DNA from 3 places in the Bradyrhizobium sp. LA6.1 genome. Region 1 is predicted to be linked to each of the others. Evidence: predicted binding sites of a transcription regulator. Region 1 holds the regulator's gene; each other region holds the start of a gene.
The links. The regulator LexA, encoded in region 1, represses DNA repair genes until DNA is damaged. The targets are predictions, from matches to a motif close to TGTTCNNNNTGTGTTCNG.
Positions count from the first base shown of each region.

Region 2: a site for LexA is predicted at 1,530-1,547, ahead of ABIB99_RS15495 (ribonuclease T2 family protein). Genes of this name have one in related genera too.
Region 3: a site for LexA is predicted at 7,077-7,094, ahead of ABIB99_RS08580 (single-stranded DNA-binding protein). Genes of this name have one in related genera too.

Region 1 is NZ_JBEPQK010000003.1:138,489-148,589, reverse strand. Features, by position in the region: gene ABIB99_RS07850 (S41 family peptidase) at 1-449, opposite strand, end outside; gene ABIB99_RS07845 (alpha-hydroxy acid oxidase) at 757-1,890, shown strand; gene ABIB99_RS07840 (HAD family hydrolase) at 1,904-2,530, shown strand; gene ABIB99_RS07835 (hypothetical protein) at 2,685-2,879, shown strand; gene ABIB99_RS07830 (molybdopterin molybdotransferase MoeA) at 3,111-4,322, shown strand; gene lexA (transcriptional repressor LexA) at 4,499-5,200, shown strand; gene ABIB99_RS07820 (hypothetical protein) at 5,846-6,280, shown strand; gene ABIB99_RS07815 (GAF domain-containing protein) at 6,613-7,446, shown strand; gene ABIB99_RS07810 (ComEC/Rec2 family competence protein) at 7,456-9,750, opposite strand; gene ABIB99_RS07805 (DUF2171 domain-containing protein) at 9,846-10,079, opposite strand.
Region 2 is NZ_JBEPQK010000005.1:340,567-350,667, reverse strand. Features, by position in the region: gene ABIB99_RS15500 (23S rRNA (adenine(2030)-N(6))-methyltransferase RlmJ) at 1-658, opposite strand, end outside; gene ABIB99_RS15495 (ribonuclease T2 family protein) at 780-1,484, opposite strand; gene ABIB99_RS15490 (hypothetical protein) at 1,607-2,068, opposite strand; gene ABIB99_RS15485 (hypothetical protein) at 2,252-2,545, shown strand; gene ABIB99_RS15480 (DUF3617 domain-containing protein) at 2,575-3,105, shown strand; gene ABIB99_RS15475 (IS5 family transposase) at 3,188-4,147, shown strand; gene ABIB99_RS15470 (ABC transporter substrate-binding protein) at 4,394-5,605, shown strand; gene ABIB99_RS15465 (PRC-barrel domain-containing protein) at 5,829-6,359, opposite strand; gene ABIB99_RS15460 (hypothetical protein) at 6,597-7,184, opposite strand; gene ABIB99_RS15455 (response regulator) at 7,365-8,129, shown strand; gene ABIB99_RS15450 (ATP-binding protein) at 8,143-9,471, shown strand; gene ABIB99_RS15445 (hypothetical protein) at 9,480-9,680, opposite strand; gene ABIB99_RS15440 (lytic transglycosylase domain-containing protein) at 9,905-10,101, shown strand, end outside.
Region 3 is NZ_JBEPQK010000003.1:302,411-312,511, reverse strand. Features, by position in the region: gene ABIB99_RS08605 (TonB-dependent siderophore receptor) at 1-1,464, shown strand, start outside; gene ABIB99_RS08600 (PepSY-associated TM helix domain-containing protein) at 1,469-2,632, shown strand; gene ABIB99_RS08595 (hypothetical protein) at 2,629-2,823, shown strand; gene gyrA (DNA gyrase subunit A) at 2,912-5,653, opposite strand; gene ABIB99_RS08585 (DUF2306 domain-containing protein) at 5,822-6,220, opposite strand; gene ABIB99_RS08580 (single-stranded DNA-binding protein) at 6,423-6,923, opposite strand; gene ABIB99_RS08575 (outer membrane protein) at 7,373-8,134, shown strand; gene ABIB99_RS08570 (outer membrane protein) at 8,368-9,057, shown strand; gene ABIB99_RS08565 (outer membrane protein) at 9,282-10,028, shown strand.

The DNA of each region.
Region 1 (10,101 bases):
GTCATGCCCTGCACGGCATCGCCGTCGATCTTGCTGATGAGGTCGCCGGACATGATCCCGGCCTTGGACGCCGGCGTGTCGTCGATCGGCGAGACGACCTTGACCAGGCCGTCCTCCATCGTGACCTCGATGCCGAGCCCGCCGAACTCGCCGGAGGTGGTCTCCTGCATCTCGGTCCAGGCCTTGTCGTTCATGTAGCGTGAATGCGGATCGAGCGAGGTCACCATGCCGGTGATCGCACCTTCGATCAGCTTGGAATTGTCGGGCTTCTCGACATAGCTCGCCTTCACCCGCTCGAACACTTCGCCGAACAGATTGAGCCGGGAATAGGCATCATCCGCGCTCGCTGCCGCCCGTGCCGCCCATACTCCACCGTGCGGGCTGGCGACCAGAAGGGTTAGACACGCTCCCGTGAGCGCGCCCAGGGGGAACAGCAGGTTTTTCCGCATGGATAGGCTGGCCTTCTTGCTGGAGCTTTGCTTTGGGCTTGTGAGGCGCCATGCAAATGGCGATCCAGCCCGCTGTTCACAATACCATTCTGGTTTCTTCAAGGCCGGGACGCCACGCCGGCGGGTACATCGTAAAAATCCCTTCGCCCGGGCCTAAACTTTTGGCAACGTTCCGAAACCGTTTCGCGCAAGGCGGGAATCGGCCCGGCCGGCCCACGCCTCGCAGGTATGCGATTTTAGGATGGTTTTGGAGGGCCGGACACGATACGCGATGACAATAACGCTTCAAATTCTCGGGAGGACAACAATGAATGACGCGCCCCGCATCCGGCCGGAAAGGAACGTCGAACTCGGCGCCAGCGCCGAGCCATTCCAGAACCTGCACGAATTCATCCGCAAGGCGCGCGCCAACCTCAACCAGAACGCCTGGGACTATATCGTCGGCGCCGCCGAGACCGAGACCACGATGCGCCGCAACCGCATGGCGCTCGACGAGATCGCCTTCCGGCCGCGCGTGCTGCGCGACGTCCGCGAGGTCGACGGCTCGGTCGAGCTGTTCGGGCGCAGGATGCGGCTGCCGGTGGTGCTGGCCCCTGTCGGCGCGCTGGAGATCTTCGATCCGGATGGCGCGGCGAGCGTTGCCCGCGCCTGCGGCACCTTCGGCGCGGCGCACATGCTGAGCTCGGTGTCCGAGCCCGGCCTGGAGAAGACCGCCGAGGCCGCCCCTGATGCGCTGCGGCTCTATCAACTCTATGTGCGCGGCGACGACGATTTCGTCGCCGATGTCGTCAGCCGGAGCGAGAAGAACGCCTACGCCGCCTTCTGCCTGACCGTTGATACCGCCCATTACAGCCGTCGCGAACGTGACATTGCCAAGCGCTATGTTCGCGAGAGCCGCCTGCGCGCCACCGGCGGCGATTACCAGAAGGGCCTGGAGTGGCGGACCGTGAAGATGATCAAGGACAAGTTCAAGATCCCGCTCATCCTGAAGGGCATCGCCACCGCCGAGGACGCCCGGATCGCGGTCGATCACGGCGTGGAGTGGATCTACGTCTCCAACCATGGCGGCCGCCAGCTCGATCACGGCCGCGGTGCCATGCATGTGCTGCCCGAGATCGTCGAGGCCGTGAAGGGACGCGCCAAGATCATGGTCGACGGCGGCTTCTGCCGCGGCACCGACATCGTCAAGGCGATCGCGGCGGGCGCGGACATGGTCGGCATCGGCCGGCTGCAATGCTGGGCATTGGCGGCGGCCGGCGAAGCCGGCGTGAGGCGAATGCTGGAGCTGCTCGAGGACGAGGTGCTGCGCTGCCTCGGCCTCTTGGGCGCCACCTCGTTCGCCGAGGTCGACAAGTCCTGCCTGCACCAGGCGACCGCAACGAATGCGCCGAGCGTGTTCAGCGCGTTCCCGCTGTTCGACCACGACCCCTATCGATATTGAGTGAAAGGATGCAATGAGCTCGCTCTCTCCCGGTAGCGCGGACGCGCTCCTGTTCGATCTCGGGCGCGTCGTGCTCGACATCGATTTCTCCAAGGCGATCGCCTGCTGGGCGGGACATGCCGGCTGCAAGCCGGAAGCCATCGTCGCGCGCTATGTGCGGGACAGCGAAGCCTACCGGCTGCACGAGGTCGGCAAGATCAGCGACGAGGCCTATTTTGACTCGCTGCGTGTCGCGCTCGGGATCGGCATTTCGGACGCACAGTTCCTGGAGGGCTGGAACGCGATCTTCGCCGGCGAGATGCCCGACATCGCCGAGCTGCTGCCGCGTGCGGCAAAGCAGTTGCCGCTCTACGCTTTCTCCAACACCAACCGGCCGCATGTGGACCACTTCTCGAAGGAATATGCCGGCCTTCTCGGCCATTTCCGCGAGCTGTATCTGTCGTCCAGCATCGGCCTGCGCAAACCGGATGTGGAGGCCTTCGATCATGTCGTGGCCGCGATCGGCGTGCCGGCGAACCGTATCGTGTTCTTCGACGATCTTGCCGAGAACATCGAAGGAGCGCGGTCGCGCGGCCTGACCACGATCCACGTGACCTCGCCCCGCGACGTCGGGAACGCCCTCAAGGCGCTCGGAATCTGATCTCTGACCGGCAAGCCGACGGGCCGCGAATGGAACTATTTTGCCCGGGGGCGAGGAACCAAAACCCTTTGTGCATTTTATACAGAGTTCCCGGAACGATTGCCCCTCTCAGGACTCATGAGTCCGTTGGGAATTCTACATCGGGCTTATCGTCGTGTTGGGCAAAACCTACCTCACCAAGCAGGCCTCTCTGCTGATGAAATTCGCCAGAACCACCTCGGATTCTGACCTTTCCGCAAGACTGATCAGCAAGGCCGCCGACCTGAAATCCCAGGCCGACCCGCTGCCTGACAAGGATCAGGGCCCCGCAGCGCCGGACGTCAGTCCGTACAAGCAGCCGGGGGGCTGACCGATGCTGGCCGTGGCTCTCGTCTTTCTCGTCCTCGCCATGGCCATCCTCGTACCGGTCTGTCTCGCCTTCTGGATCATGCCGCGGCGGACTTGATGCTCACCCTTCATCGCAGAGCGGATGACGCAGGATAAATCATCCTGCGCGGCCACTGTTTTGCCTCTGCGCCTGCACTCGGCTAGAACTCTCGCCGCCGATTTGCCCGAACGGGCCCAGCAGGAGTTTTCACCCGTGGCCCTGATGCCGGTTTCCGACGCGCTCGCCGCGGTGCTGGCGGGCGCAGAGCCGCTGCCTGAAGAGATGATCGCGCTCGACGCAGCCTTCCACCGCGTGCTCGCACGCGACGTCGCCGCGCGGCGCACGCAGCCGCCGCAGGCGATGTCGGCAATGGACGGCTATGCGGTGCGCGCGGTCGATGCGGCGAAGATCGACTCCCAGCTCACCCTGATCGGCGAGGTCGCGGCGGGCCGCCCGTTTGCGGGATCGGTCGGCGCCGGCGAGGCCGTGCGTATCTTCACCGGCGGTGTCGTTCCCGATGGCGCTGATGCGGTCGTGATCCAGGAGGACACGATTGCGGACGGCAAGCGCGTCACCATCAAGGAAGCCGCCGTAACGGGGCGGCACATCCGCCCCGCCGGCGTCGACTTCTCGGAAGGCGACGTGCTGCTGCGCAAAGGGGCCCGGCTCACCGAGCGCGACCTCGCGCTCGCCGCCGGCATGAATTACCCGCAACTGCCAGTCCGGCGACGCCCGAAGGTCGCGATCCTCGCCACCGGCGACGAGCTGGTGATGCCGGGTACGACGCCGGGCCACGGCCAGATCGTCTATTCCAACGGCTACGCCCTGCACGCGCTCGCCCGCAGCGAGGGCGCCGATACCATCGACCTCGGCGTGGCCGCCGATACGCTTGAGGCGACCACGGCCGGCATCGGCCGCGCGCGGGAGAGCGGCGCCGACATCCTGATCACGACCGGCGGCGCGTCGGTCGGGGACCACGATCTGGTCCAGCAGGCGCTGAGGGACGAAGGTATCTCGATGGCGTTCTGGAAGATCGCGATGCGGCCGGGCAAGCCGATGATGAACGGGCGGCTCGGCGCGATGCGCGTGATCGGCCTGCCCGGCAATCCGGTGTCATCCTATGTTTGCGGCTTCCTGTTCATGGTGCCGTTGATTCGCGCGCTTTCGGGCCGTTCGATGATTCATCACCGCCGCGAACGCGCGGTGCTGGGCCGCGATGTCGGCGCCAATGACCAGCGCGAGGATTATCTGCGCGCACGCCTCGAGCTGCGCGACGACGGCACGCTCCTCGCCCTCCCCGTCAATCACCAGGATTCCTCGCTGCTTGCGAATCTCGCTGCGGCACAGGCACTTCTCGTGCGCGCGCCATTCGCGCCGAAGGCCCAAGCCGGCACGCCTTGCGAGGTCTTGCGACTGCCCGTCTGATTGCTTCGTTCGCGTGCGTTCCGCGAACTTTGTCGCGTTCACGGTAAATTAAGCAGTTGCGGAACATGTATCGAACATATAGTGTCCGTTCATGATTTGTTTCGAGAATGTAGCGGCTTACTGCTGAATTCAGCGTCTCGGAATCGAACGACATCAACCGGGGGATTTTGGTCGAGATGTTAACGCGCAAACAATACGAGCTCCTGCGGTTCATCAGCGAACGGCTGAAGGAAAGCGGCGTGCCGCCCTCCTTCGACGAGATGAAGGACGCGCTCGACCTGCGCTCGAAATCGGGCATCCATCGCCTGATCACCGCGCTCGAGGAGCGCGGCTTCATCCGGCGCTTGCCCAACCGCGCCCGCGCCATCGAGGTGATCAAGCTGCCCGAGCTTCAGGCCGCCGCCGGCAGCCGTCGCGGCTTCACGCCGAGCGTCATCGAAGGCAATCTCGGCAAGGTCCGCACGACTTCGAGCCCGCCGGCGGACGAGGGCGAGCGCCCCGTCGCGGTCCCCGTGATGGGCCGCATCGCGGCCGGTACGCCGATCGAGGCCTTGCAGACCCGCAGCCACACCATCAGCGTACCGCCTGACATGCTCGGCTCGGGCGAACATTACGCGCTCGAAGTGCGCGGCGATTCCATGGTCGAGGCCGGCATTCTCGACGGCGACATGGCGCTGATCCAGCGCAACGAGAGCGCCGATACCGGCGATATCGTGGTGGCGCTGATCGACGACGAGGAGGCGACGCTGAAGCGCTTCCGCCGCCGCGGCGCCTCGATCGCGCTCGAGCCCGCCAATGCGGCCTATGAGGTCCGCATTCTGCCGCCCAACCGGGTGAAGATCCAGGGCAAGCTGATCGGGCTGTACCGGAAGTATTGATACCGGACGTGCCGGTATCGGTTATTTGGCGCCCCGCGCGCTTTCGATCGGCATCGCCGATCCGAGATTGGAGCGGACGATTGTCCGCTTCCGCTGGATAGTCTTTCTGGTTTCGCGCAGATTATCCGGCCCCTCCTCCAGCGGTAAATCCTCGGCACGCCGCACGAAGCAGCCCTGCTTCGCGGCCTTCAGGTTCGAGGAGAAGTCATCCGCCGGATCGTTCTGAGCACACTTGCTGTGGCGCTGATCGCAGCATCAGCGTCGCAAGCCTTGGACGTACAAGCCTTGGCCGTGCAAGCCTTGGCCGTGCAAGCCTTGGCCGCGCAATCGCGGCCCCATGTCCGCAAGGATACCGCCATGAGCGAGCAAGTCCGCAAGGCCCTCGACGCCGTCGACCAACCGTCGCGGCCGGGCTGGCAATATTCCGGCTGGTCGGCGCCTGCGGGGCGCTGACACGCGCCTGCAGAATGCAAAGGGGCGGGCTTTGTTCCTGGTGGATTCGGGAAAGTTAATGTGATTGCGGCCTGCGGCGGCGAGCCGTAGATTTGCCTACAACCCGGCAGAACGTTTGGTATTTCCACTCTGATAGAGGCCTGCGCCTCGATTAAGAGACGTGGGTCGCTATCCCTGCATGAGGAGCACCCGATGTGTGACTACAGCCTGCATGCCGTCGCGTCGCGTCCCGCCGAAGTCGGCGAGACGATCGTCACGACAACCTTCCGCGGCACCTCGACGCGCGGCTTTGCCTCCGCGGCCGATCCGACCGTCGCGGTCTGCCTGCTCCCGGGGACGGAGCTCGCGTTCGCCGACAACGTCCGCTACGACAATCGCTGGATCTGGACGCGCACCGTCAATTCGCGCGTCGGCAAGTTCGGCAAGATCGATCCGCACATTCCCGATCGCCATCATGATGCGATCGAATTCCCCGACGGCAAATCCGTGCTGGTGACGCAGCTGGTCGAAGGCCAGCGCGCGACCGTGCTGCAGCTACCGGTGACCCAGCCGCTCGGCGAGCGCGAGCACAAGCCGCAGACCATCACCGACAGCCGGACAACCATCACCCGCCTGCCGATCGGCTGATGCAGCCATTCCCGGCCGGCAGGTCGGGCCAGGATTGAAATCGCCATCGCCGGCCGAGGCCGGCGAGATGGTGTCGTTTGTGTCCCGCGAAACTCCATCGGGCGGACCAAGCCGTGGCGTCTCCCACCGCACGAAGTTTGCGCTGTCCTGCCTGAATTTTGAACGTCCGTTCCGCAGCCAAATGGCCGATGCTTGGTGCGGCTTGAGACCGCGGGCACGTTCGATGAAGACCTTCATTCGCGTCGTTGAACTCTGGGTGCCTGACCGCACGCGCATGCGGCTGGAAATTCGGCGGCGGCCTCTACGGCGAAGGGTTGTCCGCGTTTAGGGACGTGAGCGAGGATCTGCACTTCGGATATGACGAGGGACTTCCCGGCAAGGCCTGGGCCGGCGGCCACCCCGTGATCCTCACCAGATTCACCGATTCCTATTTTAAGCGGACCGATCAGGCCATCGCCGCCGGGCTGACCTGCGGCGTGGCGGTGCCCGTGTTTTCAGGCGAATTCCTGCAAGCCGTCATGGTGCTGTTCTGCGGCGACGACGAGGCCCATGTCGGCGCGATCGAGCTCTGGCACAACGATGCCGAAACCTCCCACGAGATGGCGCTCGTCGACGGTTATTACGGCACCGCCGACATGTTCGAATTCAACTCCCGCCACACCAGATTTCCGCGCGGCTTCGGCCTGCCCGGCCGCATCTGGAAAGCCGGCCTGCCTCTGATCATCAAGGACCTGCACGATGCCAGGAGTTTTCTGCGCTGGGAGGACGCCGCCAAGGTCGGAATCAATCTCGGCGTCGGCGTTCCCTACCGGACCGGCACCGATCAGACCTGGGTGCTGACATTCCTCTCCGCGCAGGCGACGCCAATCGCGCGACGCTTCGAGATCTGGGTTCCGGACGAGGCCCGTTCGGCGCTGGTCTTCCGCGCCGGCGATTGCAGCGGGCAGACCGACCTCGCCGCGCTTTATGCGACGAAATCCATCGCCAAAGGCGAAGGCAGCATCGGCGGGGCCTGGGCCACCGGCATGCCCGCGCTCAACGACGATCTCGCGCGTGACGGCTCGGTCGCGGCCTTGCAGGCCAGCGCCTCTGGACTGAGCCAGATGGTCGTCCTGCCGGTGATCGGCAACGCCAGGCTCGACGCCGTGCTGGCCTGGTATCTGTAACCCGTCCGCTCAATCCTCGGCCTGCAGGTCGGCCTCCGATGGCGTCGCGTCGCGGTTGCGGGGAGCCGCCGCCTGCGGCCCAAGGCTCGCGCCGAAATCCGCCTCGCCGGCAGCCGCCGGCGACCACGGACGGTCTGCCCCCCTTGCCTTCGCCGCCTGAACCGCAAAGCCGTCGCCGCTTCGCGTCAGCGCCAGCGCGCCCTGCCTTGCGAGACGCTGACGGTCGACAACCATCGCCGCGCAATCCGGCGGCGCCGGCCGCGCCGTCACCACCAGCGCGGCCCGGCTGCAATCGTCAGCCAGTGAATCGATGCGCAAGGCCAGCGCGACCAGACGCCCGTCGGCGAGCGGCGTCACGCAGCCGGCCTCGTCGCACGACACGCCGGCGGCCAGTGAGGCACTGCCGGCGTCGCGCGGATCGGCGTCGGCGGCGAGCCATTCCTTCAGAAGAAAACTGTCCTTGCTCGACCTGATGAGTTGCAGGTGCCCATCCCTGCCCCGCACCGCGACACTCTGGCCGTCACCGGCGATCAGGACATCGGGCTGCCGCGCACACAGTCCCCAGAGGATCGCGGCCAACAGCACCACCGCGCCGGCCCAGCGCAACGGCGTGCGCAACAAGCCCATCACGATGATTCCCAAGCTTGCAACGATCAGCGGTGCGATGCCGAAAGCCGAGATGCGGCCGACCGCGCCCGGCAAAGCGGCCACCCAGCGCGACACCGCAACCATCCAGTCGATGCCGATCCCCATCAGCCACCAGAACGGACCATCGAGTCCGAACGGCGCTGAAATCAAGCCCAACAGGCCCGCGGGCATCACCAGGGCCGAAACCACCGGCATCGCCCCGAGGTTGGCGAGCACGCCGAACGGGGTGACACGGTGAAAGTGGAAAGCGGCATAGGGCGTGGTCGCGAGCCCCGCGATCAGCGAGGCCAGGAACAACATCGCGATCTCGCGCCCGCCCCACATTGCAATCCGCGCGGTCGCGGAATGATCGGGCGACGCAAACAGGTTCGGCATGCCGATCTGCACCAGCGCCACCAGTCCGAGCGTTGCCGCGAACGACATCTGGAAGCTTGGATGCAAAAGTGCTTCCGGTGCGACCGCGAGCACGATCAGCGCGGCCACCGCCAGCGTGCGGAAGGTGATAGCACGGCGATCGACCATGACCGCGATCAGCACCACCGCCGTCATGAAGAACGAGCGTTGCGTCGCGACCTCCGCGCCCGACAGCAGCAGATAGAACGCGGCTGCGACCAGCGCCGCGGCCGCCGACCATTTCTTGATGGCAAAGCCGGCCGCCATTCCAGGGATCAACGCCAGCAGCGCGCGCACCGCGAAGAAGACCACGCCGGCGACGACCGCCATGTGATAGCCGGAAATCGAGAGCACATGTCCGAGCCCCGAGATGAACATGGCGTCGTTGACGGGCGTGGTAATCGCATCGCGCCGGCCCGTGAGCAGCGCGGTCGCAATCGCCCGGTTGTCGCCCTCGAGCGTGGCGCGGATGCGCGCGTCGATCGCATCGCGCAGACCCTGCATGAAGGCGGCATAACGCAGCCGCAAGCCACCGGCGTCCGGCGGCACCGATGCCGCAATCGTGCCCATCACGAAGCCGGAGGCGCCGATGCCCTGGAAGAACATGTCGCGCGAAAAGTCATAGCTGCCGGGGCGCACCGGCGACAACGGCGGCAACAGCCGCGCCTTCAACTGCACGAAGCTGCCGACCTCGGGCGCAGTCCCCTTGCGCACGGAGAGGCGCACGCGCTCGAGCTTGACGTCGCTGCGCTGCGCCTCCATCGCGGTGACACGCAGCACGAAGCGGTCGGTGCGCTCGCGGATGTCGCGGGTCTCGACGAAGCCCGACAGCGAGACGGAATAGAGCGGCTTTGCCAGCACCGTGTGCGCGATCCGCGCCGTCTTCCAGGTCGCCGTGGCAAAGCCGGCCGCGACCGCCGCGATCATGATCGCCGGTGCAAACAACCGGCTCCGCCGCAACAGCACGGCGCCAAGCATGAGTGCGATGGCCGTCGCGGCAACGACCCACAGCACCGGTTCATGATCGGCGGAAAAATAGAGCGCGATGCCGCCGCCGAACGCGACCGGCACCCACGGCAACAATCGCCCGGCGCCGGCCTCGGTGCGCGCCCATTCGCGCAGGGTCCCGGCCAGCGACGTCCAGAGGTCGAACCCTGCCGGCACGAGGCCGCCCGCGGAGGCAGCTCGGCCGACGGGCCAAGTCCCCGCGATCCAAGTCCCCGCAATCCCCTGGGACCGAACTGGCCGGCCCGGCTCCGCCATTCCCTGCACCTTACGATACGCGACAGGCCAGGAGGCTACCGGAACGTGCGGCTGCGCGAATAGCGGTACGGATCAGGAACGGAGCGAACGGCTCCCTACTTTTCCTCTTCCATCGTCACGGCGACGTCCGCCTTGGCCGAGAGCCGAACCTTGTTGCCCTCGACACCGGCAACGAGGCCCTTGTCGATGAAGTGATGGTGGCCCTTGTGGCTGCCCTCGCCGCTGTCCTTCTTGGTCAGCTTGATGCGATGGCCCTCGACCTTGTCGACCGTGCCGATGTGGACGCCATCGGCGCCGATGACTTCCATATGCTCTGCGATGTTCTGCATGGTGGGTTCCTTGTTTGGGTCC
Region 2 (10,101 bases), on a different contig from region 1:
CTGCGGCTGCGAGCCGCGCCACTGATTGCACCAGCGTGTCGGTGGCGCGTCGGCTCTTGGCCGGATACCAGATTACATAGATACCGGTCGGCCATTTCACGAAAGCCGCCGAGAAGGCGTCGCCGAGCTTTTCGAACTCGTCTTTCGCCTCGAACGGCGGGTCGATCAGCACGAGCCCGCGCCGTTCCTTCGGTGGCACAAAGGCCGGCAGCGCGACCCAGCCGTCGAGATCGACCACGCGCGCCTGTTCGTCGCGGCGCAGCACACCGATCAGCGCCTTGCGCGCCTTCGGCTCGAGCTCGCAGGCAACAAGGCGGTCCTGCGGCCGCAGCAGGCCGCGCGTGATCAGCGGCGAACCCGGATAGGCCTTGAGTTCGCCCTTCGGATTGTAGGCACGAACGATGTCGAGATAGGGCTTGGCCAGCGCCACGGCGTCGTTCGACAGGCGCGCCTGCATCAGCCGCGCGATGCCGGTCAGCCATTCGCCGCTGCGGCGCGCCTCGTCGCTTTCGAGATCATAGAGGCCGGCGCCGGCATGGGTGTCGATGACACGGAATGCGCCCGGCTTGTCCTGAAGGTAGGTAATGATGCGCGCGAGCACGATGTGCTTGATGACATCGGCGAAGTTTCCAGCGTGGAAGGCGTGACGGTAGTTCATGAGACAGGACTACGCTACGTCACGGCTTGAGCAAAGCGGCATACGCGTCTGTGCCGGCATGGACCCCGATTCTGCAGCGCACCGCCGAACCGGCGCTGCGTCCGGGGCACAAACACTTGGACTAGCCACCTCTGATCGGCGGCATCGTCACCTGGTCGCGGCGGCAGGCGCGGCGCTCGATCTCTTCGCAGGCCCGGAATTGCAGGTCCTTGCTGAGGCAGATGCGGACCTCGGAGAGCCGGGTCCGGTTGCAGGTGACCGAGATGGCCGCGTTGCTCAGGCCCGCATTGGCTTTGATAAAGGCTTCCTCCACCTCGCCCGGCGCCACAGTCTTGGCCTGCGACAGTTCGAGATATTCCGCCGGGATCTTGATCGCGGCGCGCGCCTTTCGGATCGTCTCGAAATAATTGCGGCTGTCGAGCCCGGAGCAGGTGCCGTGCTTGTCCCACTCGTTGAAGATCAGCCCCGGCGCCGGCATCAAATCGAGCATCGAAGAGACGATGTTGCGGTTCAGGCGTGGCGACGGCCGCTGGCAATATTCGGGGAAGCCGTTCTCATATTGCGGCCACAGCCCGTGCACCACGAACGCGTAGGGCCGTCCGCTGCACTGCATCTGCGAGCGACCACCGCCGCCGCGGTTGCGCTCGGACGCCTCCTCGCAGAACGAGGGCGACCATGACAGCGACAGCACATAGAAATCGAATTCGCCGGGCGCGTTCTGCCGTTTGTCCTGGGCCTTCGCGCCGCCCGGCAGCGCGACCAGAACCAGAGGAAGGGTCAGTGAGATCACGAGACGGGTGAACGAATGCAATCTAAAATGAAACATGGCGACGCCCCTCAACTAGACTGTGCAATCAGCCTAGCAGGCAACAAGAACATTTCAAGAACAAAATTCGGGCCGGCCCGCTGGGCGCCTGATCAGTCCGATTCAGGCCTTTCGATCGAGGCTCAGGGCCTGGCGGCGCGGCAGGACGGATTGTAGGCCCAGTTGCGGTCAAGCCCGACCACGCACCATTCCACACCATTGCCGTAGCCGGAGAAGCCGCCATCCTCGATGATCGAGAAATGCACCTTGCGCACCTTGCCGTCATTGAGCATGGCGTCGCCGGTGCAATAGCGGCGCGGAATGTTGTCGGACTGCCAGGGCCGGAACGCGATCTCGTGAACGGCGGCGAAGCCGGTGATCTTCAACGAGGAATTCCAGAACGAGCTTTCCTTCTCCCAGAACTGGGTGGCGATTGTCGGCAGCGCCCTCTCGCAATCGACGACGGCGCCGTCATAGCGCGGCCCGTTCAGCCAGAAGTTCAGCTCCAGCGGATTGGCGGCCCTGGCCTCACCGAGCGACAGCGCTCCGAACATGAGGCCAAGCAAGGTGGCAAAGCGGAGCGATTTCAGGGGGAGGGCGCGCATGGGCAATCCGGACAGCTGGGTCTTGCGAAGGATGGACGGTGCCGCGAAGGCCGGGGCAGGTCAAGTGCAGCGCGGCAACACTTGGCCAAGAGTTGACCCCAACCTCGCAGCCGGCGGGGCATCAGTTCTTTTCATGGACCTCCCGGCACCGTAAACTGGCGCCAACCAATTGGAGTGACGGGAATGCGAATCATTGCGGCCGCGGGCTTTCTTGCCCTGGGTATGATGGCCAGCCAGTCGGCACGCGCCGATCTCCTTCCGGTGCCTCCGTTCAAGGGCAACGACACCGGCGGCATCATCGCTTATTCGCTGGCGACCCAGGCGGATGCGCGGCAGGTCGCGGTCGATCACTGCGCGCGCTACGGCAAGGTCGTGAAATTCCTCGCGGTGCAGGCCTTTGAGGGCGGCTACATCTCGTTCTCCTGCCGTTGGGTGCCCTATGGCGCTGCCCAACAGCCGATCCGCACGCTGTACTGAGGCGCTTTCGGAACGTCGGGAGCTTCCACATGACGCGCAAGCTCGCTTTGCTCGGCTCGGCCCTTTGTCTTGTGGTGTCGGCAGGCAGCGCCAGCGCCGACGATCTGCCGGTGCGCAAGGCCGGTCTCTGGGAAATGAAGATGGTCAGGACCGGCACGCCTATGCCCGAGATGACCATGCAGCACTGCACCGACGAGACCGTCGACAAGGAGATGAACAACAACGTCTCCCCGATGGCCAAGCAGATCTGCGCCAAGCAGGACATCAAGAAGACCGCGACCGGCTATGTCAGCGATTCCGAGTGCAACGTCGCCGGCGTCAGCACGACCTCGCATGCCGAGATCACCGGCGATTTCAACTCGGCCTATACGGTGAAGACCTCGTCGCACGCGCAAGGCGGCGCCGCCGGCGCAGCAGGCCGCGACACCACGATGCAGCTCGAAGCCAAGTGGCTGGGGGCCTGCAAGCCCGACCAGAAGCCCGGTGACATCGTGATGCCCGGCGGCTTCAAGATGAACGTGCGCGACATGGACAAGCTGAAGGCGCTGTTGCCGAAGTAGGTTTGTCTTCCCTCTCCCCTTGTGGGCCTGTTGCGTAATTCGTCAATTGTGATTCCCTAGGGCAAAGCCTTGGAGGGTAGCGATGGCGGTCAAGCGGACGGGACAGCCGAGCTTTGTGGAAGCGCTGATGCCGAAGGGGGCCGGCGCCAATGCGGCGCTGGATCGGCTGGCTGGCCTGGTCAAGTGGTACCGGTTCGAGAAGCTGATCGGCCATTTGCGGGATGAAGGGAGCCCCGGTCGACCAGGCTATCCGGTGCTGGTGCTGTTTCGTGCTGTGCTGTTGCAGTCGCTGTATGGTCTTTCGGAGCGCGAACTCGAGGAAGCGCTGGGCGACCGGTTGTCGTTCAAGCGCTTCGTCGGTTTGAGCCTTGAGGATGCGACGCCCGACCATACGGTCCTGAACCGCTTTCGGAACCAGCTTGTCGAACAAGGCCTGCTGGAGAAGCTGTTTGGTGAGCTGGATCGTCAGCTTGAGAATGCCGGCGTCATCCTCAAGCGCGGCACGATGCTGGATGCGACCTTGATCCAGGCGGTGTCGGCTCCTCCGAAGGAGGATCGCCCCTCAAACGATCCCGACGCCCGCTTCACCAAGCGGCAAGGCAAGAGCGGCACGACGTTCGGTTACAAGGCCCATGTCGGTGTCGACGAAGGATCCGGCTTGATCCGCACGGTACTGACCACACCGGCCAACATCAACGACACGACACCGGCGGACGCTTTGATCCGCGGCGATGAAGCTGCGGTGTGGGCCGATGCGGCTTACGACACCCATGCCCGACGGGCCCGGCTGAAGGCGGAGGGCAAGAAACCCCGCATTGCTCGTCGGCCCAACCGGCATCACCCGGAGTTGCCGCCGAGGCTCAAACGCTACAACCTCCTCATCGCGCGCCGCCGAGCCCAGGTCGAGACCACCTTCGCTACTCTCAAACGCCGCATGCGGCTGACCTGCATCCGCTACGTCGGTCTGATCAAGGCGACCGGGCAAGTTCTGCTCGCCTCAATCGCCTTCAACATGAGGCGGTGGGCCACGATCGCCGCGTGAGCTGCCCGCTGAGGGCAACAACTACAGATCTTCGCAGGCATTGCCAGGACCAAGGCCTTCTCTCCTGACGTCTTCAGCCTCAAAAGCCGATAACGCAACAGGCCCACAAGGGGAGAGGGTAAGAACACCGCAGCCCCCTACTTATTTCTCACGCCACCTCACACATCCCCGGCTTTGCCCCCGCGACCGATTGTCGCTAGAACAGTCCCCGCAACAAAACCCAAACAACAACACAGGGAGAAACATATGCAAAAACTCATCGCCGCCGTCGCGGCCGGTCTTGCTCTCGCCGCCACATCAGGCACGGCCCACGCGCAGATCTCAGACGACGTCGTCAAGATCGGCGTGCTCACGGACATGTCGAGCCTCTATGCGGACGCGACCGGCAAGGGCTCGCTCGCCGCCGTCGAGATGGCGGTTGCCGATTACGGCGCCAAGGTCGCGGGCAAGCCGGTACAGGTGGTCGCCGCCGATCACCAGAACAAGCCCGACGTCGGCGTCAACATCGCCCGCAACTGGTACGACAACGACAAGGTCGACGCGATCTTCGACGTGCCGACATCCTCGGTGGCACTGCCGATCTCGGCGCTGACGCGCGAGAAGAACAAGATCAACATCAACTCCGGCGGCGGGTCATCGGATATCACCGGCGTCGCCTGCTCGCCCAACACCGTGCACTGGACCTACGACACCTATGCGCTGTCGAATGTCGCCGGCAAGGCGATGGTGAAGCGCGGCGAGGACACCTGGTTCTTCGTCACCGCCGACTACGCCTTCGGCATGGCGCTGCAGCGCGACGCCGCCAACGTGGTCAAGGAGAGCGGCGGCAAGGTGCTCGGCGAGGTCCGCCATCCGCTCAATTCCTCGGACTTCTCGTCCTTCCTGCTGCAGGCCCAGGCCTCCAAGGCCAAGGTGGTCGCGCTGGCGAATGCCGGCGGCGATACCACCAACGCGCTGAAGCAGGCGGCCGAATTCGGTCTCGTTCAGGGTGGCCAGAAGATGATCGCGCTGCTCCAGGAGATCACCGACACCCATTCGCTCGGCATCAAGGCGACGCAAGGCCTGATCGTCACCGACGCGTTCTACTGGGACATGAACGAGGAGACGCGCGCCTTCTCGAAGCGGTTCAACGAGAAGGTCGGTCATATGCCGACCATGATCCAGGCCGGTCTCTACTCGGCGACCATGCACTATCTGAAGGCGATCGAGGCCATCAAGACCGACGAGGCGCCGAAGGTGATGGAGCAGATGCGCAAAACCCCGGTCAACGACTTCTTCGCCAGGAACGGCAAGATCCGCATCGACGGCCGCATGGTGCACGACATGTATCTGTTCGAGGTGAAGAAGCCGGAGGAGTCCAAGGGTGAGTGGGACCTCTACAAGCTGATCGCCACCGTCCCCGGCGACGAAGCCTTCCGTCCCCTCGACAAGGGCGGCTGCCCGCTGGTGACGCACTGAACGTCTTCTCCCTCTCCCCGCTTGCGGGGAGAGGATTGGGGTGAGGGGGAGTCTCCGCGGGGACGGCGCCAGTTGGGCTCGTCGAGACTCCCCCTCACCCGGATTGCATCTTCGATGCAATCCGACCTCTCCCCGCAAGCGGGGCGAGGTGAAAGACGAAAGACACGACAGCGCGCCCGGTGAAAACCGGGCGCGCCTCGTTTCGGCCGTCACGTGAGCAGCATTACTCCGAGTACTTGAACTCGGGCATGTTCTTCAGCTCGTCCTTGCTGGCATTGAACACGGCGTGGTCCGGATACCATTTCGACGTGGACGAGGCGGTCGTAGCCGTCGTGGTCGTCGTGGTCTTCTCGGTGCCGGTCGCAGCGCCAGTGGTCGTGGTCGCCGCAGGCTTCGCGCCGGTGCCGGTGTAGGCGACGGCCTCGTTGACGAACTTCAGCTTCTCGTAGGGGACGGCGACCAGATGCTCGCCCATGCCGAGGAAGCCGCCGACGCCGATCACGGCAATCTTGATGTTGCCGCTCTTGTCCATCAGTAGGTCGTTGATCGAGCCAATGTTCTCGTTGGCGTCGTTGTAGATCTTCAGGCCCGACATCTTCGAGGCACGCCACTCGCCCGACGCGGTCGTCGTTGTGGTGGTGGTGGTGGCCGCGGGCGCCGCCTTGTCGGTGGTGGCCGTCGGGTTTTGCGCGAACGCAACGGTCGCAAGCAGTGCGGTGCCGGCAAGGCCGGCGGCGATCGATTTCATCAACATTGTTGTCCTCTCCTTCAGCAGAAAGCTTATGCGGAGAGAACAGCGGCGATCATCCGCAGTTCCTTTTCTGCGGCAATTTCGTCACGCGATGATGGCGCTGCGCTGCGACGAAAGTTCCTGCGTCACTCAGGAAGGTTCGATGAGGAACGTTCCTGATGCACAGTTCCCCGCCGACGATCATGCGCCCTGGGTGAAGCACGATCGCGGCGAGGAACGCGCCGACCTGCGTCGCTCAGGTCAGCTCTTGAAGTCGATCAGAAGTGCGGAGAAATCCGAACCGCCGAATGAGCTGCCGCTGGCGCCGTAGGACGCGCTCGACGATTGCGACTGCTGGAGCGCCTGGAGGAATTGCTGGAGAATGTCCGCCGTGGTCGTGTTGGTCGACGTGCTGCTGGTCGAGTCCGTCGAGGACGAATCCGACGAGCTGTCATCCGGCGGCGGACCGGGCGGCGGTCCGCCCGCACCACCGGGACCACCCGGACCACCGGGACCGCCGGCGCCGCCTGGCCCCTTGGCGAAAGCGGACTGAAACACGTTCTTCAGTTCGTCCGCCTGGTCCGAGGTCAGCGTCCCGTTCGACACTTCGTTGGCGATGAGATCGTCGATCTTCGACTTCATCTCGTCCTTGGAAGGACGCGTGCCACTCGACTGATCGCTGGATCGGCTCGACTGCAAGGCGGTGTCGATGTCGGTCAGCGCGGTCGAGAGCGCCGACTGGTCCGACGACGAGATCGTGCCGTCGGAAACGTCCGATTGCAATTGCTGCTGAAGCCGCTGCAGGGGCGACTGGTAGTTACCGGCGGAGGCCGCCGAAATCGAGGTCATAATGGCTCCGTGGCTTTTGCGGGGTTTCGTAAGCGACACCGCCACGGTATGGTTAGCGGCCTTAACGAGACCTTGCCGCTTCCCTGCCCGGGTATTGCCTGCTGTTGCGCCCGGACAGTCAGAAACAATCCGAAACAAAAATCTTCGCCTTTTGGCCCGAATCTTGGACAAACAAAGCGCATGGCCAATCCCAACATCCTGGTCGTCGAGGACGACCGCGAAACCCGGACGTTGATTGCAAAGTACCTGCGCAACAACGCCTGCAACGTCACCACCGTGAGCGATGGCCGGGAGATGTCGCGTGCCTTGGCCGATCACAGGGTCGACCTCATCATCCTCGACGTCATGCTGCCCGGCGAGGACGGCCTGAGCCTGTGCCGCAAGGTACGCTCGGAGGCGCAGACGCCGATCATCATGCTGACCGCGCGCGGCGAGGACGTCGATCGCATCGTCGGCCTCGAGATGGGCGCGGACGACTATCTGCCAAAGCCGTTCAACCCGCGCGAGCTGCTCGCGCGCATCAACGCGGTGCTACGCCGCCAGGTCGCAGCCCAGGCGGCAAGCTCGATCGAGGGCGCCTCCACGCTCGTCTTCGAGGGCTGGCGCATCGATCTGCGCCTGCGCGAATTGCGCAATCCGGAAGGCGCGCGCGTCGCGGTGACCAGCGCCGAGTTTGATCTGCTACGGACGTTCTGCGAACGGCCCGGCCGCGTGCTGTCGCGCGACAGCCTGCTCGACCTCACGCAAGGGCGCAACACCGGCTCGTTCGAACGCTCGATCGACGTGCTGGTCAGCCGCATCCGTCGCAAGATCGAGCCCAATCCGGCCGATCCCACCATCATCAAGACGGTGCGCTCCGGCGGCTATCTGTTCACGCCCAGAACCGAAGCGGCCGGGACTGAAGCAGCTGGCAACGAAGCGGTCGCGGCGACCCTGAGCAGTTAGTGGAGCGGTCGTCATGACGCCGTTCCGCTTCTTCCACCTCAAAAGCATCGGTGGACAGATCGCCGCGCTGGTGGTGGCGTCGATCGTCGCGCTGCATCTGATCCTCACCGCCAGCTTCCTGATCAGCCGGCCGGACCGGGCCGAGCCGCCGCCCGACGCCGCCCATCAGCTTGCGGACGCGGCCCTGCTGCTCAACGGCACGGATGCGAGCGAGCGGCCGCGCATCCTCGCCAATATCGTGCGTGCGTTTCCGAATGCCGGCATCGAGCTCCTCGCGCCGGGGACCTTCTCCGTCGCCGAAGACAGCGGTGGCCCGCATCTGCGCAACGTGCGCCGGCATCTCGGCCATCAGTACAAGGTGATCGCGCTGACCCCGAACTTCGGCGTGCACCGCGTCGCGGTCGAGCTTCCCGACGGCAGTGTGATCGCAGGTCGCGTCGAGCAGGGCCCGCATCCGCCGCGGTTCTGGGGCGGCCCCTGGATGATAACGCTGCTGTTCGCGCTGATCAGCGTCACGATGCTCGGCCTGTGGGCGGCCTACGCGCTGGCCGCGCCGCTGTCCTCGTTTGCCAGGGCCGCCGAGAATTTCAGCCTGGACGGGGCGGCCGATCCGCTGCCCGAGCGCGGCCCGGAGGAGATCCGCTCGGTCGCGCGCGCGCTCAACCGCATGCATGAGCGGATCGCGCGGCTGATGTCGGATCGCACCCGGATGCTGGCGGCGATCAGCCACGACCTGCGAACGCCGATCACCCGGCTGCGCCTGCGCGCCGAGTTCATCGAGGACGAGGGCAACCGCAGGCGCATGCTGATCGATCTCGACCAGATGCGCTCGATGCTGGAATCCGTGTTGTCGCTGCTGCGCAACGACCGCAAGATCGAGGCGGTGACGCTGGTCGACATCGCGAGCACGCTCCAGGTCATCGCCGACCAGTTCGGCGACATGGGCCATGTCGTGCACTATGACGGCCCCGCTTCGGCGACGGCCGCCGCGCGGCCCGACGAGCTGCATCGGGGCGTCACCAACCTCGTCGAGAACGCGGTTCGCTTCGGCGCCGAAGTGACGATCCGCCTCGACGTATCCGGCACCACGCTCGTCATCGACGTCGAGGACGACGGCCCCGGCATCTCGGATGCGCGCAAGCAGGAGATGCTGGAGCCGTTCGCGCGCGGCGATGACGCGCGCACCATGGACGAGCACACCGGCTTCGGGCTCGGCCTGTCGATCGCGCGCGCGATCGCGATCGCTCATGGCGGCGAATTGTCGTTGCACGACCGCGCGCCGCACGGGCTGATCGTACGGATGCAATTGCCGGTGTGGCAGCAGCCGCGGCGGGCGGCGTAAGGCACGCCTCAGGCGGCGAGCGGCGGATGCTCGATCGGGTGCTCCTCGAAGATCGCCACCGCCTCGAAGCGGTAGCCGCAGGCGTGGCATTTCCAGAGATAGGAAACGCGGCCTTCGCCCGGCTCGATCCAGTCCGGAGACGGGATCGGTGCCCCACATTGCGCACAGGGGTTCTGCTTGGGGATGTCGCCGATATCTGCTCGGGTCATGGACGTTCTCCCGAATTTTGAATAGCGATTTTTGGGCGAATGCACGAATAGACAGACCTGCTGTCGCGTAACGCACATCGCCAAGTGCAATCCTAACCTGGGTTTGAGTCGTAAAAACGACGGCCCCGCGAAAATCGCCGCTGGCGGCGTTTCGCCACATCATCGCCGTGTTCCCACGGCCTAACGCGCACGGGTGCAGGTTCGTTCTGCCGAGGAATAATTCAATGAAAATTTTGCGTATTGCCGCGCTCGTTGCGGCCGGGCTGATGTTGCCGCAGGCCGCATTCGCGGGCGAAGCCGAGTATGCCGAGATGGTCGCGGCCCATGCCCGCGCCAACGGCGTGCCGGAAGCGCTGGTGCATCGCGTCATCATGCGCGAGAGCCGCTATCAGCCCGGCCTGATCGGTCGCGGCGGCACCAT
Region 3 (10,101 bases), 160 kb from region 1:
AGCTACCGGCAGGACCCGAAGGGTGGTGCCTTCGCGCTCTTGCCGATCCAGGGCACGCTGGTGCCGGGGACGTTCGGGCAGATCCCGCGCAATTTCTTTGCCGGCGATCTCAACTACGAGACTCTCAAATACAAGCAGGCAACCGCCGGCTACGAGTTCGAGCATCGTTTCGACGACGTCTTCACGGTGCGCCAGAACGTACGCTACCTGCACAATGAGCTCAGCTATGTCGAGGTGCAGCCCGGCGGGTTCACGACGACGGGCGCGGGCGGCACGCTCCGGCTGGTCGACGGCCGCACGATCAACCGGAGCTACTTCTCGACCAACGAGAACCTCGACACATTCGCTGCCGACAACCAGCTCCAGGCCAAGTTCAACATGGGACCGCTGCAGCACACGGTGCTTGCCGGCCTCGACTACCAGCGGTTCGACTTCAACAATCTCGCCCGTTTCGCTGCCACCAACACGCTCGACATCCTGGCGCCGAACTACACGCAGAACATCGCCGTCCCCACGGCGCTCTTCCAGAACCTCGACCAGCACCTGTCGCAGCGCGGCCTCTACGTCCAGGACGAGGCTAGGCTTGGCCGGCTCACCGTCCTCGGCGGAGTCCGCTACGACTGGGCCGAGGGTAATACCCTGGCGCAGAACACCGGCGTTCGCGTCCTGAACGACGACCAGAAGCCAACCGGCCGCATCGGCGCGATCTACAATTTCGACAACGGCATCGCGCCCTATGTCAGCTACTCGACCTCGTTCCAGCCGACCTCGGTCGGCACGCTGCTGAACGGCCAGCCGTTCAAGCCGACCACCGGCGAGCAGTATGAAGGCGGCGTGAAGTATCAGCCGGTCGGGACCAATCTGATGTTCACTGCCGCGGTCTACGATCTCAAGCAGCAGAACGTGGCAACGGTCATCAGCGGCCCCGGCATTCCCGCCAACACCACGGCGCAGGTTGGCGAGGTCAGCTCGCGCGGGTTCGAAGGATCCGTCGTCGGCAGCCCCCTGCCCGGCCTGAGCCTGCGCGGGCAGTACTCCTATCTCGACAACCGGATCAGCTCGCCCCAGGACGTGAATTTCGGCAAGCGGCTCGCCAACGTCCCGATGCACACCGCCTCGCTCTGGGCCAACTATCTGGTGCAGGGCGGTCCCGCCACCGGCTTCGGCTTCGGCGGCGGCGTCCGCTACGTCCACGACATGTACACGACCAACGCCAACAATCTGACGGTTCCGACCATCGTGCCGGGCGTCTTCCTGCCCGCCGCCACGGTGCCGGCCAGCACGGTGTTCGATGCGGTGCTGTCCTATGATTTCGGGATGCGGTATCAGCAGTGGAAGGGCCTCAGTGCGGCGGTGAACGTCAACAACGTGTTCGACAAGACCTATGTCTCGTTATGCACGGCCGGCGGCTGCCGCTGGGCGCTGGGGCGCACGGTGCTGGCGACGCTGACCTACCGGTGGTGAGAGGATGACAGCACAGTCAGTCAAATGGTGGTCGCTGGTCCACAAATGGACCAGCCTAGTCTGCACGCTATTCCTCCTGATGCTTTGCATCACCGGGCTCCCACTGATCTTTCATGACGAGATCGACGAGCTCTTCAAGTCGGAAGCCTCGGCCCGGGAGCTCCCGGCGGATACTCCGCAGGCTCCGCTAAGCCGGCTGGTCGACGCCGCCAAGGCGCGCTATCCGCAGCGCTACCTCCAGGTGCTCGGCTGGGACGACGATCGCGCCAACATCGTCAACGTATTCCTCTCGGCTACGCCCGAAGCTCCCCCCGGCCAACGTTTCCTGAAGCTGTCATTCGATTCCAGGACCGCGGAACTGATCGGCGAAGACACGCAGCAGGGCGGCCTGATGAGCGCCATCCGCATATTCCACCGCGACATGTTCTTGGGGTTGCCGGGTGAACTGTTTCTCGGCGTCATGGGCCTGCTGTTTGTCATCGCGATCGTTTCCGGCATCATGCTCTACGCGCCCTTCATGCGCCGGCTCAACTTCGGCACGGTGCGTCGTATCGGCGCGTCGCGGGTCAAATGGCTCGACCTGCACAATCTGATCGGCGGAGTGACTCTCATATGGCTGCTTGCCGTCGGCGTCACCGGTGTCATCAACACGATATCGTTGCCGCTGTTCTCCGCCTGGCGCGCGGAGGTGATGCCGGAGCTGATCGCGCCGCACTTGGGTAAGCCGCCGCTTGCGAAATGGGCCGACGTCGACGACGTCATGGCCGCAGCACGTCGCGCGCTCGACGGCAATACGCCGGCCAGCATCATCTTTCCGACGGTCGCACGGTTCGGGACACCACGGCACTTCATCGTCTGGACCAAGGGCACGACGCCGATCACCTCGCGCCTGTTCACGCCCGCGATGCTCGACGCCGAAACCGGGCAGCTCGTCACCGCGCGTGGCTTGCCGTGGTATCTCAGGGCGTTGCAGGTATCGCGCCCGCTTCATTTCGGGGACTACGGCAGCCTACCGCTGAAGATCATCTGGGCGCTGTTCGATCTTGCCGCCATCGTCGTGCTTGCCAGCGGCGTCTATCTCTGGCTCGGCAAGCGCAAATCGCCTCGCGCCACCACGCGCGCGCAGGACGGGCCGCCTGTCGTAGCGACATCCGGGATCCGTCCATGAAGCGCGAGCGCCACACCATGGACGAGATCTTTCGCTGGCCGCTCCTGCTCGCGGGGCTCATCCTTGTCGGGCTGGCGTCGGCGCTGTTCGGCGACGATGGCTGGGACGCGCTGTCCTGGGCAGCACTGGCAATTCCGCTGGCCGTGCTCGGCTGGAAGGCATCGCGCCGGCCGCATCTTCCAGGATCATAGGCCGGACACCGGCGCGTTGTGCCGTGCCGGACCTATCCGGTTGATTGCAACCGTCAACGGGGACGACACCTGACGGGATCGGCTCGATCTACGAACCGTTCCCGTTCTCGCCGTTCCCACTATCGGCCTCTTCCGTGATGTGCTCGACCGAGACGACGTGCTCGTCCTCGGCGGTGTCGAACACGATCACGCCTTGCGTCGAGCGGCCGGCGATGCGGATGCCTTCGACCGGGCAGCGGATCAGCTGGCCCTTGTCGGTGACCAGCATGATCTGGTCGGCGTCTTCCACCGGGAATGAGGCCACCAGATTGCCGTTGCGGTTGTTGACGCTCATGGCGACGATGCCTTTGCCGCCGCGGCCAGTGGTGCGGTACTCGTAGGACGAGGTCCGCTTGCCGTAGCCGTTGACGGAGACGGTGAGCACGACCTGCTCGGCCGCCGACATCTCGACATAGCGCTCCTGCGGGAGCTGGAAGCTGCCGGAGGTCGTCTCTTCGGCCTCGGCATCCGCCGGAGCCTCGTCGACCACGGCTTCGCCGGCCACCGCACGACGCATCTTCAAATAGGCCGAACGTTCGTCCGAGGTGGTCTCCATGTGGCGCAGGATCGCCAGCGAGATCACCTTGTCGCCCTCGGCAAGCGCAATGCCGCGCACGCCCATCGAAGTGCGGCCGGTAAACACGCGCACGTCGGGGACGGGGAAGCGGATGCACTGGCCGCCGGCGCCGGTCAGCAGCACGTCGTCGCGCTCCGTGCAGATCTGCACGTCCACGATCGCTTCATTCTCATCGAGCTTCATGGCGATGATGCCGGAGCGGCGGACGTCGACGAAGTCGGACAGCTTGTTGCGCCGGACGTTGCCGCCGGTGGTGGCGAACATCACGTCGAGGTTGCCCCAGGTCGATTCATCCTCCGGCAGCGGCATGATGGTGGTGATGCGCTCGCCCTGCTCCAGCGGCAGGATGTTGATCAGCGCCTTGCCGCGCGCGTTCGGCGCGGCCATCGGCAGGCGCCAGACCTTCTCCTTGTAGACCTGGCCGCGCGACGAGAAGAACAGCACCGGTGTGTGCGTCGACGCCACGAACAGGCGGCTGACGAAATCCTCGTCGCGGGTCTGCATGCCGGCGCGGCCCTTGCCGCCGCGGCGCTGCGCCCGGTAGGCCGACAGCGGCACGCGCTTGACGTAGCCGGCGTGGGAGACGGTGACGACCATATCCTCGCGCTGGATCAGGTCCTCGTCCTCGACCTCGCCCTCCTGCTCGATGATCACGGTGCGGCGCGGGGTCGCGAACTCGGCCTTCACCTCGGCGAGCTCGGTCTTGATGATGCCCAGCACGCGGGCGCGCGAGCGCAGGATGTCGAGATAGTCGGCGATCTCGCCGGCGAGCTTGTCGAGCTCGTCGCGGATTTCGTCGCGGCCGAGTGCGGTGAGGCGCTGAAGGCGCAGGTCGAGAATGGCCCTCGCCTGTTCCATCGACAGCCGGATCGTGCCGTCCTCGCTGATGCGGTGGCGCGGATCGTCGATCAGCGTCAGCATGTCCTCGACGTCCCGTGCCGGCCAGTCGCGCGACATCAGGGTGTCGCGGGCAGTGGTCGGGTCGGGCGAGGTCCGGATGACGCGGATCATCTCGTCGATATTGGCGACCGCGATCGCCAGACCAACCAGGATGTGGGCGCGATCGCGCGCCTTGGCGAGCAGGAACTTGGTGCGACGCGTGACGACCCGCTCGCGGAAGTCGACGAAGATCGCCAGCAGGTCCTTCAGATGCATGATCCGCGGACGGCCGCTGTCGAGCGCCACCATGTTGACGCCGAAGCTCGTCTGCAGCGGCGTGAATCGGTACAGCTGATTCAGCACCACATCCGGCACGGCGTCGCGCTTCAATTCGATGACGACGCGGTAGCCGTCGCGGTCGGATTCATCGCGCAGGTCGCCGATGCCCTCGATCTTCTTTTCCTTGACCAGCTCGGCGATGCGCTCCACCATCGTCGCCTTGTTCACCTGGTAGGGAATCTCGGTGATGATGATCGCCTCGCGCTCCTTGCGGATGGTCTCGATCGCGACCTTGCCGCGCATGACGATGGAGCCGCGGCCGAGGTGGTAGGCGGCGCGGATGCCCGCGCGTCCGAGAATGACGCCGCCGGTCGGGAAATCCGGTCCCGGAACGATGTTGATGAGTTCCTCGATGGTGAGCGCAGGATTGTCGATCAACGCGACGCAGGCGTCGATGACCTCGCCGAGATTGTGCGGCGGGATGTTGGTGGCCATGCCGACCGCGATGCCGCCCGCCCCGTTGACCAGGAGGTTCGGGAACTTGGCCGGCAGGACCGACGGCTCGGTTTCGTTGTTGTCGTAGTTCGGCTGGAAGTCGACGGTGTCCTTGTCGATGTCGGCCAGCAGAGCCAACGCCACCTTCGTCAGTCGCGCTTCGGTGTACCGATAGGCGGCCGGGGGATCGCCGTCGACCGAGCCGAAATTGCCCTGGCCGTCGATGAGCGGCACGCGCATCGAGAAGTCCTGCGCCATCCGGACCATGGCGTCGTAGATCGACTGGTCGCCATGCGGATGATATTTACCGATGACGTCACCGACCACGCGCGCCGACTTGACGTACTTCTTGTCGGGCGTGTGCCCCTGCTCGTTCATCGAGTAGAGGATGCGGCGATGAACCGGCTTCAACCCGTCGCGCGCATCAGGCAGCGCACGCGCCACGATCACGCTCATCGCGTAATCGAGGTAGGACTTCTTCATCTCCTCGTAGATGGAAACGGGACGAATGTCCGAGGGTTGCGCCGGCTGGTCGCCGGGCTTGTTGTCGTCGTCAGCCAAGGGGAAATCCGGTGAGATTTTATCTGGGAATCATATAGCGCATCGCCCCCCTGATAACCACCCTTGCGAGGTCTGGGGAAGCGGTTTTTCCGACTGTTTTTCCAGAGACTTACGAGCTCAGCACCACTGCCTCGAGCGAAGCCGGAATGAGCCGCCGGGAACCACGTCCTAGGCTCCGAAAATCACCCGGTGCATGATCCGTCCAGGCACGAGCGTGAACAGCCCGGCAATGACGAGCGCGCCGACGAACGTCATGATCATGATACGCCGGTGATCGGCGACCCGATGGGTATGCGCCCGCCACACCGCGAGCGGTAGCATCACCAGCGTGAAGATCGACAGGAGATGGATCGGGCTGAACGGCCCGACCAGACGGATCTGGTGGATCCAGAACGACGAGGCCGCCACCACCGCCATCAGCGCCACCCAGATCCAGCCGATCGTCCGGTGCGGCAGCGTTCCCTTGGGGGCAGCAAACTGGACAAGGCCGAGCACGAAGGCGGCCATGGCGGCAAAGGCGTGCAGCGGGATCGCTGGAGCGGCCTCAAGCAGCGGCGCAACGCTCATACAGGGGTCTCTCCGATCGACGGCCAACCCATGTGAACAGGATTAACATCAAGTTAATACCATTCACATCACGCCTCGTCAAAGGCTTGAGGCAGCACATGAGGCAAGCCCGGAAAAACCGAGCCTTGCCCGTCAATTCGTAAGGAAACCTGTCGCTCTACGCGAGCAAGGTGACATCAGGGGCGAAGCGCCCCCGCCCGTCTCAGAACGGGATGTCGTCGTCCATGTCGCTGTTGCGGCCACCGCCGCCGCCGGCGGCCACAGCGCGGCGCGGCGCGCTGCTGACGGGACCGGAGGAGCCGAAATCGCCGCCCGGCTCGTCGCCGAAGCTGCCGCCTCCACCGCCGCCGCCGCGGCCGTCGAGCATCGTCAGGGTCGAGTTGAAGCCCTGGAGCACGACCTCGGTGGAGTACTTCTCGGCGCCGCTCTGGTCGGTCCATTTGCGGGTCTGGAGCGCGCCCTCGATGTAAACCTTCGCGCCCTTCTTCAGGTACTGCTCGGCGACCTTGCAGAGCCCTTCATTGAAGATCACGACGCGATGCCACTCGGTCTTTTCCTTGCGCTCGCCGCTATTCTTGTCGCGCCAGGTCTCCGAGGTGGCGATGCTCAAATTCGCGATCGGCCGCCCGTCCTGGGTGCGGCGGATTTCGGGATCCTTGCCGAGATTTCCAACCAGAATGACCTTGTTGACGCTTCCCGCCATCGCCGCTCTCCACTCCGAATGCCACTGAATTTTAGAAGGCCCGGGACGCGCCCGCGTCCTCTGCAACCTGTTGACGCGACCCTATACGCTTGCGCGGACGGATCGGCCCGTCACCCCTCCACTTATCCCCATATATAGCACCCCTGGCGGGTTCGTTCCAGATTTGTTCTTATGACACCCCTCACCTTGTTGCGTTGGCAAGACGACACCGCGCGGCACAAAGACGGCCTGCGCCAAATGGAATTTCCCCGAATTCCTGAGGACGGCGAAACAGCTTAACATTCATCAAGTTAGAAGCAGTTCAGATGCCGCCCGACTGTTGCATTCCGGAGACGGACTCCGCCTCCCGCCTAAGCTACGCTTGCCGCGGAATTAGATTCTTATAGGCGTCGCGCCTGATCAGCCGCTTCGGGGACTTCGAAAAGCGGTCAGAAACTGGGGGGACTGCAATGAATAAGATTTTGATTGGTACTATTGGTGCAATCGCGTTGGGGCTGTCGGCTCCCGCAAGCGCGGCAGATCTCGCTGCGCGTCCCTACACCAAGGCTCCGGCACCGATGATCGCGACCATCTACGACTGGAGCGGCTTCTACATCGGTATCAACGGCGGCGGCGGCACCAGCCACAAGTGCTGGGACGTCGATATCGGCGGTGGCGTTCTCGTAGGCGAAGGCTGCCACAACGCGACCGGCGGCACGGTCGGCGGCCAGGTCGGCTACCGCTGGCAGTCAGCCAACTGGGTGTTCGGCTTCGAAGGCCAGGGCAACTGGGCCGATTTCTCGGGTGACAACATCAGTGCGATCAGCGGCCTGCGCGATCGTTCGAAGATCAACGCCTTCGGCCTGATTACCGGTCAGGTCGGTTACGCCTGGAACAACGTCCTGGTCTACGTGAAGGGCGGCGGCGCCGTCGTCGGCGATCGCTACCGCAGCTTCGACGTCGCCAGCGGCCTCGAGTTCGACCGGGCCAACGAGACCCGTTGGGGCGGCACCGTGGGTGCGGGCGTCGAGTTCGGATTCGCCCCGAACTGGACCGTGGGCTTCGAGTACGACCACATCTTCCTCGGCAACCGCACCATCGGCTTCACCGGATCCGGCAATTTCGCCCCGCTCGGCGTCGCCACACGCTCCGATCGCATCAGCCAGGATGTCGATATCGGCCTCGTCCGCGTGAACTACCGCTGGGGCGGCCCCATGATCGCAAGATACTGATATCCCTCTGAGATCGCTTGGAGATCAAAGGCCGGCCTCGCGCCGGCCTTTTTGCGTGGGCAACGGGAATTATAGGTCAGTCACCGTTACGTTTTGCGATTATTGTGGCTTTTGGGAGACACAACTTGCGGCTTTGCTGATGTAAGCACGACATCAGTTGGACCACGGCGTCCGATGTCCTTCCGAACGCACGGAAGGCAAAAACAGAAACCGGGACTGGGATTAGTTTGAAAATGAAGAAGGTTTTGTTGGCTTCGGCCTGTTTGTTCGCTCTCGCTGCTCCGGCTTCGGCCGCTGATCTCGCGGCGCGCCCCTACACCAAGGCTCCGGTGGCGGTGGCCTCGGTCTACAACTGGACCGGCTTCTACCTCGGTATCGTCGGCGGCGGCGCCTGGGAAAACGGTTCCGGCGACCCGAAGATGAAGGGTGGCTTCGTCGGCGGCACCGCCGGCTACAACTGGCAGACCGGCAACATCGTGTTCGGCGTCGAGGCTGATGGTTCCTGGGCTGACGTCAGCGCTTCGGTGACCGGCGCCACTGTTGTTCCCGGATTCGGCGTTGTGACCGCAACGGCGAGCTCGAAGACCGATGCCATGGGCACCGTGCGCGGCCGTATCGGCTACGCCGTCAATCAGGTCCTGTTCTACGGCACCGGCGGCTACGCCTGGATCGACAACAAGATCACCCTCTCCGCTCTCGGCCTGACCGCGTCGGACAGCAAGTGGCACTCCGGCTGGACCGTCGGTGCGGGCGTCGAGGCGTTCTTCGCTCCGCAGTGGTCGGTCAAGGGCGAGTACCTCTATCGCAGCCTCGGCGGCGAGACCTACTTCTCGGGCGCCCTGCCCACCGGCACGCTCAACTTCCACACCGTGCAGGTCGGCGTGAACTATCACTTCGGGGGCCCGGTGGTCGCGAAGTACTGAGCTTCGCTTCCAACGCACCGCGTTACGAAAGGCCGGCCTTGCGCCGGCCTTTTTGTTTTCGCGCGTCCAGATCCAGGCCAACCGATTCCCAACGTTTTTCGGGGAGAGCTGTGGCATCCCGGTGACACAACCTTCGGCTTCAATGGTGTAGAGCAATGACATCGATTGGGTCATTGGGTCGGCCGTTTTTCGCCGACAAAGAGAAACGAAACTGGGGAATTGAAATGAAGAAGGTTTTGCTGGCCTCGGCCAGTCTGTTCGCACTCAGCGCGTTGGCTCCCGCCTCGGCGGCCGATTTGGCGGCCCGCCCCTACACCAAGGCGCCCATTGCTGTGGCCTCGATCTACAACTGGTCCGGCTTCTATCTCGGCATCAACGGCGGCGGCGCCTCGAGCCGCAACTGCTGGGATGTCAACAACATCTTCGGCATTGCGGGTCCGGACACGGCTGAAGGCTGTCACAATGCGACAGGCGGCGTCGTCGGTGGCCAGGTCGGTTATCGCTGGCAGTCGGCCAACTGGGTGTTCGGCCTTGAAGCCCAGGGCGACTGGGCCAATCTGAAGGGCTCGAATACGAGCGTGGCGCTTGCTCCGCTGGTCAACGAGACCAAGATCGACGCGATTGGCCTGTTCACCGGCCAAGTCGGCTATGCCTGGAACAACGTGCTCTGGTACGTGAAGGGTGGCGCGGCGGTCACGCATGCCAAGTACAACGGCTCGGCGTTCGGCGTGGTCCTCGACAGCGCAAGCGAGACGCGCTGGGGCGGCGCGGTCGGCACCGGCCTCGAATTCGGCTTCGCGCCGAACTGGTCCGTTGCGATCGAATACGACCATCTTTTCATGGGCAAGCGCAACAACTCGTTCACGATTCTCGGCATCAACGACCGCATCGACCGTATCAAGCAGGACGTCGATATGGGCACTGTTCGCGTGAACTATACGTTCGGCGGCCCGGTCGTGGCGAAGTACTAAGCGTCGCCTCCGACGTCATCGCGTTACGAAAGGCCGGCCTTGCGCCGGCCTTTTTGTTTTCGCGCGCACGGCG